Regions from separate parts of the Stenotrophomonas sp. YJH_SMC_135 genome, predicted to be linked through region 2. Evidence: riboswitches for the same ligand, from Rfam matches in the RefSeq annotation. Region 2 holds a riboswitch; the other holds the start of a gene.
The links. Region 2 has a riboswitch for glycine ahead of AC5P98_RS07735 (trimeric intracellular cation channel family protein). Riboswitches for the same ligand answer to the same signal wherever they lie in the genome.

Region 1: it holds a riboswitch for glycine, as region 2 does, so the genes downstream of both, gcvP (aminomethyl-transferring glycine dehydrogenase) here and AC5P98_RS07735 (trimeric intracellular cation channel family protein) in region 2, are expected to answer to the same signal.

The regions. Positions count from the first base shown of each region.
Region 1 covers NZ_JCAFVN010000003.1:782,098-789,587, reverse strand. The annotation lists gene gcvP (aminomethyl-transferring glycine dehydrogenase) at 1-1,351, opposite strand, end outside; glycine riboswitch at 1,414-1,516, opposite strand; gene AC5P98_RS14655 (multidrug effflux MFS transporter) at 1,816-3,042, shown strand; gene AC5P98_RS14650 (siderophore-interacting protein) at 3,183-4,076, shown strand; gene AC5P98_RS14645 (hypothetical protein) at 4,160-4,552, shown strand; gene AC5P98_RS14640 (M2 family metallopeptidase) at 4,848-6,812, opposite strand; gene AC5P98_RS14635 (phosphoethanolamine transferase) at 7,403-7,490, opposite strand, start outside.
Region 2 covers NZ_JCAFVN010000002.1:253,216-260,705, forward strand. The annotation lists gene AC5P98_RS07695 (retropepsin-like aspartic protease) at 1-291, opposite strand, end outside; gene AC5P98_RS07700 (response regulator transcription factor) at 398-1,105, shown strand; gene AC5P98_RS07705 (sensor histidine kinase) at 1,138-2,436, shown strand; gene AC5P98_RS07710 (MarR family winged helix-turn-helix transcriptional regulator) at 2,509-3,009, shown strand; gene AC5P98_RS07715 (DNA alkylation repair protein) at 3,006-3,746, shown strand; gene AC5P98_RS07720 (DUF6616 family protein) at 3,795-4,133, shown strand; gene AC5P98_RS07725 (hypothetical protein) at 4,224-4,481, shown strand; gene AC5P98_RS07730 (3-deoxy-7-phosphoheptulonate synthase) at 4,776-5,849, shown strand; gene AC5P98_RS07735 (trimeric intracellular cation channel family protein) at 6,112-6,729, opposite strand; glycine riboswitch at 6,812-6,917, opposite strand; glycine riboswitch at 6,931-7,020, opposite strand; gene AC5P98_RS07740 (GIY-YIG nuclease family protein) at 7,061-7,336, shown strand; gene AC5P98_RS07745 (nuclear transport factor 2 family protein) at 7,481-7,490, shown strand, end outside.

The DNA.
Region 1 (7,490 bases), on a different contig from region 2:
CATCCAGCGCATCGATGTCGGCCTGCGCGCCGAACACGGCGGCCAGCGCGACCACGTCGCCGCGGGTGGCGGTCTCGTCCAGGCTGATGCCGACCGAGTCGCTGTCGATCGCACGCAGGTTGTAACCGGCGGCGCGTGCCTTGGCGTGGATCTCATCGGCATGCACGCCGGTGATGTGCAGCGTATCGAAGAAGTCGCCACCGACCTGCACGCCGGCCTCGCGCAGCGCGGCGGCCAGGATCGAGGCCAGGCGGTGGGTACGCCGGGCGATGCGGGTCAGGCCTTCCGGGCCGTGGTACACGGCATACATCGAGGCCATCACCGCCAGCAGCACCTGTGCGGTACAGATGTTGGAGGTGGCCTTCTCGCGGCGGATGTGCTGCTCGCGGGTCTGCAGGGTCAGGCGGTAGGCCGGGTTGCCCTGGGCATCGACCGAGACGCCGATCAGGCGGCCCGGCATCGAGCGCTTGTAGGCGTCGCGGCAGGCCATGAATGCGGCGTGCGGGCCGCCGAAGCCGAACGGCACGCCGAAACGCTGGCTGTTGCCGACCACGATGTCCGCACCCCATTCGCCCGGGGCGGCCAGCAGGGTCAGCGCCAGCAGGTCGGTGGCCACGGCCACCAGGCCGCCGCGCGCGTGCACGGCCTCGACCAGCGCCTTGTAGTCGCCGATCTGGCCGAAGGTGTCCGGGTACTGCAGCAGCAGGCCGAAGGCTTCTGCTTCCAGTGCCTCGGCCGGGGTGCCGACGCGCAGCACGATGCCCATGGGCTCGGCGCGGGTACGCAGCAGTTCCAGGGTCTGCGGGTGCACGGCGTCGTGCACGAAGAAGGTGTCCGACTTCGACTTGGCAGAACGCTTGGCCAGGGTCATCGCTTCAGCTGCGGCGGTGGCTTCGTCCAGCAGCGAGGCGTTGGCGATTTCCATGCCGGTGAGGTCGGCGCACAGGGTCTGGAAGTTGATCAGCGCTTCCATGCGGCCCTGCGAGATCTCGGCCTGGTACGGGGTGTAGGCGGTGTACCAGGCCGGGTTTTCCAGGATGTTGCGCAGGATCACGTTCGGCGTGTGGGTACCGTAGTAGCCCTGGCCGATGAAGCTGCGCAGCACGGTGTTCTTGTCGGCGATCGCACGGATCTTCGCCAGTGCCTGCACTTCGGTCATCGATTCCGGCAGTGCCAGCGGCGCCGGCGACTTGATCTTGGCCGGTACGATGGCATCGGTCATCGCATCCAGCGACGCGTGGCCGACGACGTCGAGCATCTGCGCGATCTCGGCATCGTTGGGGCCGATGTGGCGCTCGACGAACGCATTGTGGTGCTCGAGCTCACGCAGGGAAGGGGTGTTCTGGGACATGGCGAAGGATCCGTCAGGAAAGGGCACACGCACGGGCACAAGCCGCCGGTCGGCGGTCTGCGGGGCGCCCCTCTGTCCTTTTGCCTGAGAGTTTGGAAGCGCGGAAAACCGCGGCTTCGTGCCCCTTCGGCGCCGGATCGAACCGGTCTCTCCAGAGTTGTGTTACGGGTGGTATCGGGCCTGAGCGATTACGGGCGTTGCGCCTTCGGCAGCGGTGTTCCGCTTCTCCCACCGTGTTGCCCGCCGATTATAGCCCGTTGCGGGCCCGCCAGCCGCCTGCGGGCCCGGCCGCGGCGCCTGAATGGCCGATGGCCCGCCCGTGCGTTTTGTGCACTGCTGCATGGCATCAGGCGCAATCCCCACCTATGATGGGCGGATACCCGAATTCATCTGGCGCCGTCCCTGCTGCAGGGGACTGGCGCCCGCCGTGCGTGCCGCGCATGGCCCTGCCGGACGCCTTCTCCATGACCGCCGCTGTTGCTCCTTCCACCCGCCGCATGGCCCTGCTGCTCGCCGGCCTGGCCATGTTCGGTCCGTTCTCGATCGACACCATCTTCCCCGCGTTCCCGCAGCTGGCCCAGCGCCTGGCGGTGGACGAGGTGGCGGTGCAGCAGACCATCAGCGTGTACCTGCTGTTCTACGGCCTGATGAGCCTGGCACACGGCCCGCTGTCCGATGCCTGGGGCCGCAAGCGGGTGATCCTCGGCGGCCTGGTGGTGTTCGTGGGCGCCTCGGTCGGCTGTGCGCTGTCCACCGATCTGACCACGCTGCTGGGGTTCCGCGCCCTGCAGGGCCTGTCCGCAGGCGTCGGCATGATCGTCGGCCGCGCGGTGATCCGCGACCTGTACCACGGTCACGACGCGCAGCGGCTGATGAGCCAGGTGTCGATGCTGTTCGGCATCGCCCCGGCGATCGCGCCGATCATCGGTGGCTGGATCCTGCTCAGCGGTGCTGGCTGGCCGCTGATCTTCTGGTTCCTGGTGGTGTTCGCACTGGTTCTGCTGGCGGCCACCGCCCGCTACCTGCCGGAGACCCATCCGCTCGAAGCGCGCGTTCCGTTGTCGCCGCGGGTGCTGATGCGTGATTACGTGCGCATCGGTTTCAATCCGCGCTTCCTGCGCCTGGCGCTGGCCGGCAGCATCGGTTTCGGTGGCATCTTCCTGTACATCTCCTCGGCACCGGTGTTCGTGATGCAACACCTGCACCTGGGCGAGGGCGGTTTCGCCTGGCTGTTCATCCCCACCATCGGCGGCATGACCACCGGCTCGTTCCTGTCCGGGCGCATGGCCGGGCACACCACGCCCACCCGCCAGGTATCCATTGGTTTCGGCCTGTGCGCGCTGTCGGTGCTGCTGAACGTCGGCTACGTGGCGCTGGCGCCGCAGTTCGTGCTGCCGTGGGCGGTGCTGCCGATCTTCCTGGGTGGCATGGGCATGGCGCTGATCTTCCCGATCCTGGCGCTGGCGGTGCTGGACATGTACCCGCACCAGCGCGGCCTGGCCTCGTCGCTGCAGGCCTTCGTGCAGCTGATGATCAGCACCGTGGTGGCCGGCGTGGTGTCGCCGCTGCTCAGCGCCAGCCCGCTGCACCTGGCGTTGGGCGAGGCTGGGTTCTTCGGCGCCGGCTTCGTGTTCTGGTACTGGGAACACCGGCGCGAACGCGCGGCGCAGGCAGCCTGCACGGGTCACTGAGCAGCGCGCAGGGGTAGGGCGGGCCGTGGCGCCCGCAACGCTTGCGGCGGGAAACCGCCGGACTAGGCTGGGCACTCCAGCCAGCCGGTGCACAGGTGCACGACAGCCAGCCGATCCACTGTCGTTGCATGAGGTTCCCCATGGCTGCGCAGCAGACCTACCGCCTGTTCGAGGTGGCGCTGAAGGAGCGCCGCGTTCTTTCCCCTTCCCTGGACCGCATGGTGTTCACCGGTGCCGACGTGGCGCGGATGACGACCGGAGGGCCGGACCAGCGCATCAAGGTGTTCTTCCCCTTGCCCGGCCAGGAGGCGCCGCAGGTCCCCAGCGGCGAGGACTGGTACCCACGCTATCGGGCCCTGCCGGACGATCAGCGCCCGCCGATGCGCACCTACACCCTCCGCCAGCTGCGTGCAGAGCAGGGCGAGGTCGATGTTGATTTCGTGCTGCATGGCGAGACCGGGCCGGCCTCGCGATGGGCCATCCATGCACGGCCGGGCGACCGCGTGGTGCTGCTGGCCCCGGATGCCGACTGCGCCGACAGCAGCGAGGGCTGGGAATGGAAGCCGCCGGCCGGCGTTGGCCAGGTGCTGCTGGTGGCTGACGAGACCGCGCTGCCGGCAGTGGCCGGGATTCTCGAGGAACTGGCGGCCAGGGTGGATCCGCCGCGTACGCTGGCCCTGCTGGAAGTGGCGCAGGCCGGTGATGCGGTTCGCCTGAAGGCGCCGGCCACGGCCGAGCTGGTCTGGTTGCCGCGCGGGCAGGCGGCGTACGGGGCGCCTCTGTTGCAGGCGGTGCAGGCGCGCCTGGCCGCCTCGAGCGTGGTCGCTGGCGAAGAACTGGAAGAGATCGACGTTGACGCGCAGATTCTCTGGGAACAGGCCGATGCCAGCGTGGCCGGGCCGCTGTATGCCTGGGTGGCAGGCGAGGCGGGAGCGGTGATGGCGATCCGTCGCCATCTGGTCCGCGAGTGCGGGCTGGACCGCCGCACGATCACCTTCATGGGTTACTGGCGGCACGGCAAGGTGCTGGACTGACCTTGCTGGATCGAGCGCGCGTGAAGCGGTGCTGCGCGTGGGGTGCGCTATCCTTGCGCCCCCTTTCGCAGCGGTACCGCACCATGTCCACCAGCTCCAAGACCCGCCGCGACCAGCGCCGTCGCCAGGAAAAGCAGGCCGCCAACAAGGCCGCTGCCCAGGCCTCGCCGGTGGAGCCACATGCGGAACTGCGCGACGCGCAGCGCACCCTGCTGGCCGGTGTCGTGCGCCGCGATGGCGAATGGGTGCTGGGCATGGACGGCCGTATCGCCGGCCACAGTGACTCCGCCGCGCAGGTACTGGCGCTGATCATGCAGGCCGGTGAACTGCACGAGCGCAACGGCACGCCGGTGCGCCTGATGTACTCCGATGCGCTGCGCGACGCCGCACAGGCCGAAGCGAAGGAAAAGGGCCAGACCTTCGAGGAGTTCAAGGCGGACCTGGCCGCGGCGATGGCGGCGAAGAAGGACAGCTGACAGGCATTCCGGTAGAGCCGGCCGCTGGCCGGCTGCCCGCGGGGTCTTCATCGCGTAGTTGCCGGCCAGCGGCCGGCACTACCAGGAAGGGGCGGATCCTTGCGGACCCGCCCCTTTTTTCATTTCGCCGCCGGGGCCGCGTTGGCCTGCCAGCCGCACATCTGGCCTTTGCTTGATTGCTGTTCCGGTAGAGCCGGCCGCTGGCCGGCTGCCCGCGGGGTCTTCATCGCGTAGTTGCCGGCCAGCGGCCGGCACTACCAGGAAGGGGCGGATCCTTGCGGACCCGCCCCTTTTCTCATTTCGCCGCCGGTGCCGCGTTGGCCTGCCAGCCGCACATCTGGCCTTCGTTCTGCTGCTTCAGCCACTCGTTGACCGGCGTGAAGTACTCGATCATCGGGCCGGCATCGAGCTTGTCGGTGCCGGTCAGCTCCTTCAGCGTGGCCTGCCACGGCTGGCTGGCACCCTTGCTCAGCATCGCCCAGTATTTCTGGCCGGCTTCCTTGTTGCCGTAGAAGGTGCATTCATGCAGCGGGCCCTTGTAGCCGGCCGCGTCGCACAGGCCCTTGTAGAACTGGAACTGCAGGATGCGCGCCAGGAAGTAGCGGGTGTACGGGGTGTTGCCTGGCACGTGGTACTTCGCGCCCGGATCGAAGAACTCCTCGCCACGGGTACTGGCAGGCGCCACGCCCTGGTACTTGGCCTTCAGGTCCCACCATGCCTTGTTGTAGTTGTCGGCGGTGATCGAACCATCGAATACACCCCAGCGCCAGCGGTCGATCATCAGCCCGAACGGCAGGAACGACACGCCCGACAGCGCCATGCGCATCTGGTTGTTGATGACCGCTTCGCGGCTTTCGGTCGGCGCATCGACCAGGCCGATCGAGCTGAGGTACTTGGGGGTCATCGCCAGCACGATGGTGTCGCCGATCGCTTCATGGAACCCATCGTTGGCACCGCCCTGGAACAGCGGCGGCAGCGGGTTGTAGGCCAGGTCGTAATAGATGTGGCCCAGCTCGTGGTAGATGGTGGTGAAGTTCTCTTCGTTCGGCTTGATGCACATCTTGGTGCGCACGTCGCCTTCCATGTTCATGTCCCAGGCGCTGGCGTGGCAGACCACATCGCGGTCATCGGGCTTGATGAACTGGGTGCGTTCCCAGTACGACTGCGGCAGCGACGGCATGCCCAGCGACACGTAGAAGTCCTGCGCGCGTTCGGTCATCTGCTTGGCGGTGCGCAGTTCGGCCTCGCGCTGCGCCTTGTACTGCGCGGCCACGTTGGCATCCTTGCCGGCCTTGGCCAGCGCCGCGCTCAGGTTGGTCTGGTATTGCTTCTCCAGCGCCGCGGTGATGTCCAGGCTGCCGGCGCCCGGGTACGGTTCCAGCTGGTCCCACAGGTTCGACCAGTCCTGCTGCCACATGTTGCCCAGCAGGTGCGCGGCGATCAGGCCGTTGCCCACTTCGGCCTTGTCCTTGCCGTAGGTCTTGTCCAGCTTGCCGCGTGCGTAGCAGTGCAGCTGCTCGTACATCGGCTTGACCTGTTCCCACAGGCGGTCGGTTTCCGGGCCGATCTGCTCCGGCGGCATGTCATAGCCGCTGCGCCACATCTGGCCGGCATCGGTGAAGCCCATGCCCTTGGCGCCTTCGTTCACCAGGCCGACGAACTTCTGGTAGTCGCCGCGCATGTTCTTGGTGGTGCTGTGCCAGCCCTGCCAGGCGTCGAGCTGCTTGTCATAGTCGCGGCTGCGTGCCAGCACCTGCTCCAGCTCGCCCAGCTGGCGGCAGGAGTTCGGATCGTTGGCATCGGTGCAGTACTTGCCGGCGCCATAGCTGCCTTCCATGCGGGTGGCGATCTGGGTCAGCTCGGCCAGCTTGGCCGGGTCGCGCGGTGCCGGCATCGACGACATCAGCTTCAGCAGGTGGATCGCGCGCTTGCTGTCCTCGCTCATCGGCTTGCCGTCGAACTTCGCAGCCTGTTCGATCCAGCTGTTGAGCTGGGTCAGCGAGCGCTCGTTGGCCTTGGCCGCGATGCGTTCCGAATCACTGTTGATGTAGGTGGAGGACAGCCACTGCGCCGAGGTCATCTCCGGGTAGGCGGCCTTGAACTCGGCATTGATGCGGGCCACGAACTGGTCGGCGGTTTCGCCGGCCGGGGCGCTGCTGCTGGCGGTATCGGTGCCTGGGGCAGCTTCCTTCTTGCAGGCGGCCAGGGCCAGCGTGGCGGCGGCGATTGCCGAGGCCAGCAGGAGATGACGGTGTTTCACGGGCGGTCCTTGGGTAGTGAACGACGGCCGAAGGCTAGTGGGCAGCCGCTGCCACCGCAAGTGGCGGAAGTCGGCCGGGCGGCGCCCGGCACCCGCAGAGGCCTTCAAGCAACGGCAAAGCCGAAGCAACAGCAACAGCGGACTATCCGTGGTTTGGCGGGGCGGTGTCGGAGTGCGGGGACGCCGCAAGTACGTCCGTGTAGGCTTGGCAGCCGCATCCATGCGGCTGACACCCCGCACTCCGACACCGCCCCACCTCTGACAGATTCCGTGTGCTGTCGGTAGGTGTCGACCTTGGTCGACACATCTGTCAGATATCGACAATCAAAATGGGGTCGGATCCGTTTTCCTACGGAAAACGGATCCGACCCCATCGGCATGTCCAACAGATCGCGGAAAACTGTCGAAGGCGGGGTGGGTCCGGTGGCGGGAGTGTCCGCGGCATGGATGGCGCGGCCAAGCCCCCAAGGATGGGTTTACGGCGTCTCCCGCCACCGGACCCACCCACCATCCCACGGAATGCACGCTGTTGCTGTTGCTTCGGCCGTTGCCCCTGCAGGTGCAGGGCTGCAAGCCCTGCCGAACACCCCTCAACTCTCGCAGTTGGCGAACAGGTCGCGATCACGCTCGTACAGCGAGGTCTTCACCTGCATCAGGCCCAGCACCGACGGGAACAGG
Region 2 (7,490 bases):
GGACGTGCTGCGCATGCGCTGCAACCGCGCCGAAGCTGCACTCGCCCCTTGCGCCTGTGATACCTCTGCATCCGCATCCTCCAGGCCATAGCGCCGCACGACGCGGGCGTCGACCAGCGTTGCCCCGGCGGCACTGTCGACCACGAAGCGCAGCGGTTCGGCGCGCCCGTCCAGCGAGACGGCCACCGCCGGATGACCGCCCTGCATCCACATCGGCAGGATGTGCGCGGCGGCGTTGGAGGCGAGCGCAGGCAAGGGAGCGGCGAACAGGGGCAACAGGAAGAGGCGCAAGGGAAGACTCCGCAGTGATCGTGGGTGACCATTGGCGCACGGCGGCGTATCGCCGGAATATCGGCGTTGATACCGTCCTGATACACAGGTGCTGGATACTGTCCGAATGAGTACTCCCATCCGTGTCATCGTCGTCGACGACGATGCCAGCATCCGCGACGCCATCGCCGACCACCTGCTGCTGCACGGCTACCAGGTACGCCTGGCGGCGGATGCGGCGGCACTGGACGTGCTGCTGCAGGCCGAACGACCGGACCTGATCATCCTCGACTGGATGATGCCCGGTGAGGATGGGCTGTCGGTCTGCCGCAGGCTGCAGGCGAGGGCGATCCCGATCCTGATGCTGTCGGCGATGGGGGCTGCACCGGACCGCGTGATCGGCCTGGAGATGGGCGCGGACGACTACCTGGCCAAACCCTTTGATCCGCGTGAACTGCTGGCGCGGGTACGCGCACTGCTGCGCCGTCAGGACAAGCTGCGCACGCAGGTGGCCAGCGAGCTGCGGTTTGATGGCTGGCGATTGCTGCCCGACCAGCGTCGCCTGTTCGCACCGGACGGTGCCGAGCTGGTGCTGAGTCGTGGTGAGTTTTCCCTGTTGCTGGCGCTGGCCGAACGTCCCGGGCGGGTGCTGGGGCGTGAGCAGCTGCTGCAGTTGAGTCGCGGAGAAGCCAGTGACAGCGTGGACCGTGCCATCGACCTCGCGATCAGCCGCCTGCGCCGCAAGCTCGGGCAGGCCGCGTCCGGGGCAGAAGCCCTCGTGCAGACACTGCGCGGGGAAGGGTATCGCTTCGACGCTGAGGTACAGGTGCTGTGAGCAGCCGGTGGTCGACCACACGCTGGATCGCGATGCTGGCGCTGGCCAGCCTGCTGCTGGCAACCCTGGTCAGCGTTGCAGTGGTGGGTTGGATGCCCCGGCCCGCGCCGCCACCGATGCGGCTGGACCATGCGATGCAGGTACTGCGTGGGGAACAGGCGCCGGCGTCACTGGGATTGCGCAGGGCGACGCAGGACGCGCCTCCCCAAGGTAGCGCCAGCGACTGGCTCGCGCAGCTGGCGGCCGCGCAGATGGGCATGCCGGCCGAGGATGTACGCCTGGCATGGACGGGGCAGGGCAGGGCGCCCGATGTGCAGGTCATCGAGGGTGGCGCGGTACTGGACGCCTCCGGTCGTGCTGGCGTGCTGAAATCACAGGCCGCGCTGCTGACCGCGATGCAGTGGCCGCCGTTTGAACTGGGGATGCGCCAGGCCGACGGCCGCTGGCGGGTGGTCGGCAGCGACCATAGTGACCTGGCGGCCTGGCGCCGCCAGGTGATGCTCGCCCTGTTGGGCGGTGCGATCCTGCTGGCGCCGTTGGCGGCGTGGGCGTCGATCCGGTTGGGGCGCCCGCTGCGGCGCCTGGCCGAAGCGAGCGCACGCGTCGACCTGCAGGCCGAGTCGCCATTGCCCGACGATGGCCCACGCGAAGTGCAGATGCTGGCCGCCGCGATCAGCACCGGTCGCGAACGCCTGCGGGTCCAGGCACAGGACATGACCCATATGCTGGCGGCAGTGGCGCATGACCTGCGCACGCCCCTGACCGGCCTGCGCCTGCGCGCCGAGTTCGCTCCCGCACCACAGGCCGCCCGGATGGTGGCGGACATCGAACGCATGGACGCGATGATCGAGCAGGTGCTGGACTATGCACGCGGCGAGCTGCAGCCCTTGCAGATGCGCTCGCTGGATCTGGCTGCCCTGCTGCAGGAATGCCTGCAAGGGGCGCTGCTGCGCGGGGTCGACATTTCGCTTCAGTGCCCGGATACGCTGCCGTGGCATGGCGATGCGCTGCTGCTCCGGCGCGCGGTCGACAATCTCATCGACAACGCCGAGCGTTACGCGGGCGCCGTGGAGCTGCATGTCGCCGTGTGGGGACATGGGGTGCAGCTGGATGTGATGGATCGCGGGCCGGGTATCGCCGAAGCTGATCGTGTCCGCCTGCTGCAACCGTTCCAGCGCAGCGAAAGCTCGCGCAGTCGCGCTACCGGTGGGACCGGGCTGGGACTGGCCATGGCCGCCAACGTGGCCAGGCGTCACGCAGGCGAACTGCAGCTGCTGCACCGCGAGGGCGGCGGGCTGATCGCGCGCCTGCTGCTGGGAAAGCTCCCCTGATATCGGCTGTGGTTTACAGATGGCGGCTATCTGGTGATATGATTAGTCGCCTAACCATATCGTGTTCGTGAGATGATCGAAGCCAAGCATCAGGCCCTGCTGGAGGAATCGCAGCGACGCGGCCACGCCAACATCGCGCAACTGCGCCTGTGCTTCCAGCTGCTCTCGTTGTCCTCGTCGATCGATCGCGACTGCGCCGCGCGGCTGGCACCGCATGGGCTCAGCGAGGGCCGCTTCATCGTGCTGTTCCTGCTGCACGGGGCCGGTGGCACGCTGCCGCCGCACCTGCTGGCCGCGCGTGCCGGCGTGACCCGTGCCACCATCAGCGGCCTGCTCGATGGCCTGCAGCGTGAAGGCCTGCTGCAGCGTCGCAGCGATGACGGGGATGGCCGCCGTCTGCAGATCGTATTGACCGCACCGGGAAAGCGCTTGGCCGAGTCGTTGTTCGAGCAGCACACGCAATGGATCAGCGGCCTGTTCGACGGCCTGGATGCGGGTGAACAGCAGCAGCTGTCGCAGCTGCTGCACAAGGTCTGGCAGCACACGGACGGTGGGCGGGAATCGGCAGCATGAGCACGCCCGTTCCTGCGCAAAGGCTGCATGCACTCAACAGTGGCAGCGCTGCTGCCACCCATCTGGCCGAATGCCTGGCCGTGGATTTCACCGCGCTGCTGCAGGTGGTGGCGCCTGCCCTTGAGCCGGAATCGCTGCAATGCATGCGCGACGCCTCAGGCAAGGGCATCACCCAGCGCATGGCGCTGGCGGCGCGGTTGCTGCACGAAGCCGGACAGGGGGAGCCTGCGCGCTGGCAGGCGCATGCGTCAGACACGGTGCGTGGCTGGGCCTGCTACCTGATCGGCGGCGAAGCCGACGCGACGCTGCCGGCCAAGCTGCAGGCGATGCGGCCACTGGCTGACGACCCGCACTTCGGCGTGCGCGAATGGGCGTGGCTGGCGCTGCGTGCCGACATTGTTGCCGCACCACTGCAGGCGCTGGAGTACCTGCAACCATGGACGCAGGAAGGATCGCCGTACCTGCGCCGCTTCGCCTGCGAAGCGCTGCGCCCGCGCGGCGTGTGGGCCACACATGTCGCGCTGTTCAAGCGGCAGCCGGAACTTGCAGAGGCGATGCTGGAAGCACTCGCCGACGACCCGGAGCGCTATGTGCAGGACTCGGTCGGCAACTGGCTCAATGATGCCGGCAAGACACAGCCGCAGTGGCTGCGTGCGCTGTGCGCGCGCTGGCAACAGCAGCACCCTGGTGATGCCAATGCCTACATCCGCAAACGCGCCATGCGCTCGCTCCGGTAGTGCCGGCCGCTGGCCGGCAACCCCCCAAACCTTCAAGGAAGAAGCAGCATGTCGCACACCTTCATCGAGCTCTATACCGCCACCCCCGCCTGGACCACGCTCCAGCCCGCGCAGCGGAATGCCTTCTTCGCCCGTATCGGTGCAGGCATGCAGCAGTTCGATCCAGTCCGCATCACACTGCTGGCGATGGGCCGCATTGCCACGGGCGTACAGCACGGCAGCGATGAGCAGTTCTATGCGGTCTGGCGCTGTGCAAGCCGCGCGGACGCCGACGCGCTGGTGGCCGGCATTGCCGCCACCGGTTGGCATCAGTACTTCGCCACCATCAACGCCGTCGGCGCAGACGATGGGATGGGGCAGCACCTTGCCGACCTGGCCGCCTTGTAGCAGCGTCTCCGGACGCGCATGGCACATGCGCCTGTCACCCGGACGCGGTAAACAGGACATTGCCCATGTCCATCCGCAGGGAAGTTGATCATGCAGAGCACGCTCCAGGTCACGCTGTTCGGCCCGCTTGGCGACAGCCCGGCATTGCAGTTGCCGGGGCGGGAAGGGCCGTCGGTGGCCATCCCGGAGGCGGCCCTGCGGCGGTTGGTCTCCGACCTCTACACCGCCCGTTCCCTGCTCAATCCCGAGCAGCTGGACGAGGCCAGGCAGGAGCTGGACCGCGTGCTGGAGCGCTGGGCCGACATCCACGAAGGCCTGTTGCTGGACGTGGAAGTGCATGGCAAATGAGCGGCTTTGCGTGGCTGCTGCCGCGTGGGCAGCGCCGGCGCGCGCCTCGCTGAACCGCACCCGCGGTTGCGGATGAAACATTTTGCACTGCGCAAAAGCTGTGCTATCAATACACCCCATGAACGCAGCCGCCACCCGCTTTTACTGGTATTACTTTCCGAAGCCACTGGCGGAGGAAGGACTGCGCTCACCCTGAAGAAAGCTTCAGACGCATTCCCGAAAGCCGCCAGCGAACCTGGCGGCTTTTTTCATGCCGCCACGCTGGGGACCCCAACGTTCCGGAGATCTCCTGCAATGCCCCCGCACACCGACGACCTGCGCATCCGCACCATCGAACCGCTGACACCGCCTGCCCAGCTGCTGGCGATGCTGCCCTGTGACGATGAAGCCTCCGACACCGTCAGCGCCTCGCGCGCGGCCCTGCACCAGATTCTGCACGGCCGTGACGACCGCCTGGCAGTGGTGGTGGGCCCGTGCTCGATCCACGACCCGAAGGCCGCCATCGAATACGCCCAGCGCCTGAAGCCGCTGCGCGACGCGCTGGCCGGCGAACTGGAAATCGTCATGCGTGTGTACTTCGAGAAGCCGCGCACCACGGTGGGCTGGAAGGGCCTGATCAACGACCCGGACCTGGACGGCAGCTTCCGGATCGACAAGGGCCTGCGCATTGCCCGCGGCCTGCTGCGCGACATCAACAAGCTCGGCCTGCCGGCCGGTGTCGAATTCCTCGATGTGATCTCGCCGCAGTACATCGCCGACCTGGTGGCGTGGGGCGCGATCGGCGCGCGTACCACCGAAAGCCAGGTGCATCGTGAGCTGGCCTCGGGGCTGTCGTGCCCGGTCGGCTTCAAGAACGGCACCGATGGCAACGTGAAGATCGCCGCTGACGCGGTGGGTGCGGCGTCCAATCCGCATCACTTCCTGTCGGTCACCAAGCAGGGCGGCACCGCCATCGTGTCGACCACCGGCAATCCGGATTGCCATGTGATCCTGCGTGGCGGCAAGCAGCCGAACTACGACGCCGGCAGCGTCGCCGACGCCTGCCAGGTGCTGGCCAAGGCCAAGCTGCCGACGCGCCTGATGATCGACGCCAGCCACGCCAACAGCCTGAAAAACCCCGAGAACCAGCCGAAGGTGATCGAGGACATTGCTGTTCAGCTGGAAGACGGCGAACAGCGCATCGTTGGCGTGATGATCGAGAGCCATCTGGTCGGTGGCCGCCAGGAACTGGTGGAAGGCCAGCCGCTGGTTTACGGGCAGAGCATCACCGATGGCTGCATCGACTGGGACACCACCGTGACGGTGCTGGAGCGTCTGGCTGCGGCCGTGCGCGCCCGTCGCGACGTGAAGGTGTCCGAAGCAGCCTGATCGAAGCCGCCTGAGTGCGGCACGTGTGTGGATGGCGGCCAGCGCCTGCGGGGGTGCGGCCGCGATCAGGGCCGGTCGGAGTTGGAGGCCGGCCCATCTGCACCGGCGATGCGCCTGGCGCTGCGCATGAGCGACAGCGCCAGGTACATCGCCGGGGTGGTGATACCGCTTCCTGTAGCGTCGAGCCATGCCCGACCTGCGCGCGAAGCGCGTTGGTTTCCTGCAAAGAGCAGTCGAGCATGGCTCGACTTTACGAAGAGGCTCAATGCACTTCGTCGTGGTAGACGAACTTCGGCATTTCCCAGCGGTAGTGGATCGCCAGCAGGCGCAACGCGAAGCCGCCGCCAAGGCAGCACAGGATTGCGGTGGCATCGGCCACGCCCCAGTGCAGCAGCAACAGATAGGCCGCGCCGGTCAGCAGCGCGATGATCGCGTACAGCTCCTTCTGGAAGATGAGTGGCACCTCGTTGCAGAGGATGTCGCGCAGCACCCCGCCGAACGCGCCGGTCAGCATGCCGGCGATCAGCACGATCGGCATCGCATGGCCGGCCTCGCGCGCGATCGAGCAGCCGATCAGGGTGAAGGCGATCAGGCCCAGCCCGTCGAGCACCAGGAAGGTGCGGCGGAAGTGGTGCATCCAGCGCGCCACCCAGGTGGCGATCAGCGCCGCGCACACGGTGAAGCCCAGGTACTCGGGGTGCTTCACCCAGCCCAGCGGGTAGTGGCCGAGCAGGATGTCGCGCAGTGAACCACCCCCGAGGGCGGTGACGCAGGCGATCATGACCACGCCGAACAGGTCCATGCGGCGGCGGCCGGCGGACAGTGCGCCGGTCATGGCTTCGGCGGAAATGGCGATCAGGTAGATGATGGACAGCAGCATGGGACAGGCTCCGGGCGCGGTGGGGCCGGCCATGCGCGACCACCGCCACTGCCTGCGCAATGACGGGATGACGATGACCGGTGCCGCTCCCGCTGTCCTTTTGCCTGAGAGTTCAGCGGCATGGGCCGCGTGCCCCTTCGGCGGATCGTCCCGGGCATGCCCGGTGACCTCTCTCCAGCTCGGCGAGTCGAATGCATGGTTGGCGGGATTCCAGCCCACCGGCCTGAGCGATCATGGGAGCCTGCGCCTTCGGCGGGCGCCAGCGCGGCGCCTCTCTCCTGCATTCGGTCGCCAGTATATCCGCTGCAGTGCAGCACGGCATAATCCAGGCATGGCCCCGTCCGTCCGCCCGTGGTTCCTGTACCTGCTCGAATGCCGCGATGGCAGCTATTACGCCGGCATCAGCACCGATGTGGAGGCGCGTTTCGCCGCCCACCAGGCCGGCAAGGGCGCGCGCTACACCCGGGCCCGGCCGCCGCTGCGCGTGCTGGCCGTGCGCGAATACCCGGACCGGGCCGCCGCCTCGCGGGCCGAGTGGCAACTCAAGCAGCAGCCCCGCGAACGCAAGCTGGCCTGGCTGCAGGCAACGGATCCTGCGCTTCTGTAGAGCCGAGCCCACGCTCGGCTGTTGTTCCGTCTGCCCGATGCGGGAGCCGAGCATGGGCTCGGCTCTACAGTAGATCCACGTCATGCGTGGATGGGCCATTCGGCCCATGCGATGATCCGCCCGCGCCCAGAGCCGGAGACCCGGATGTCCACGA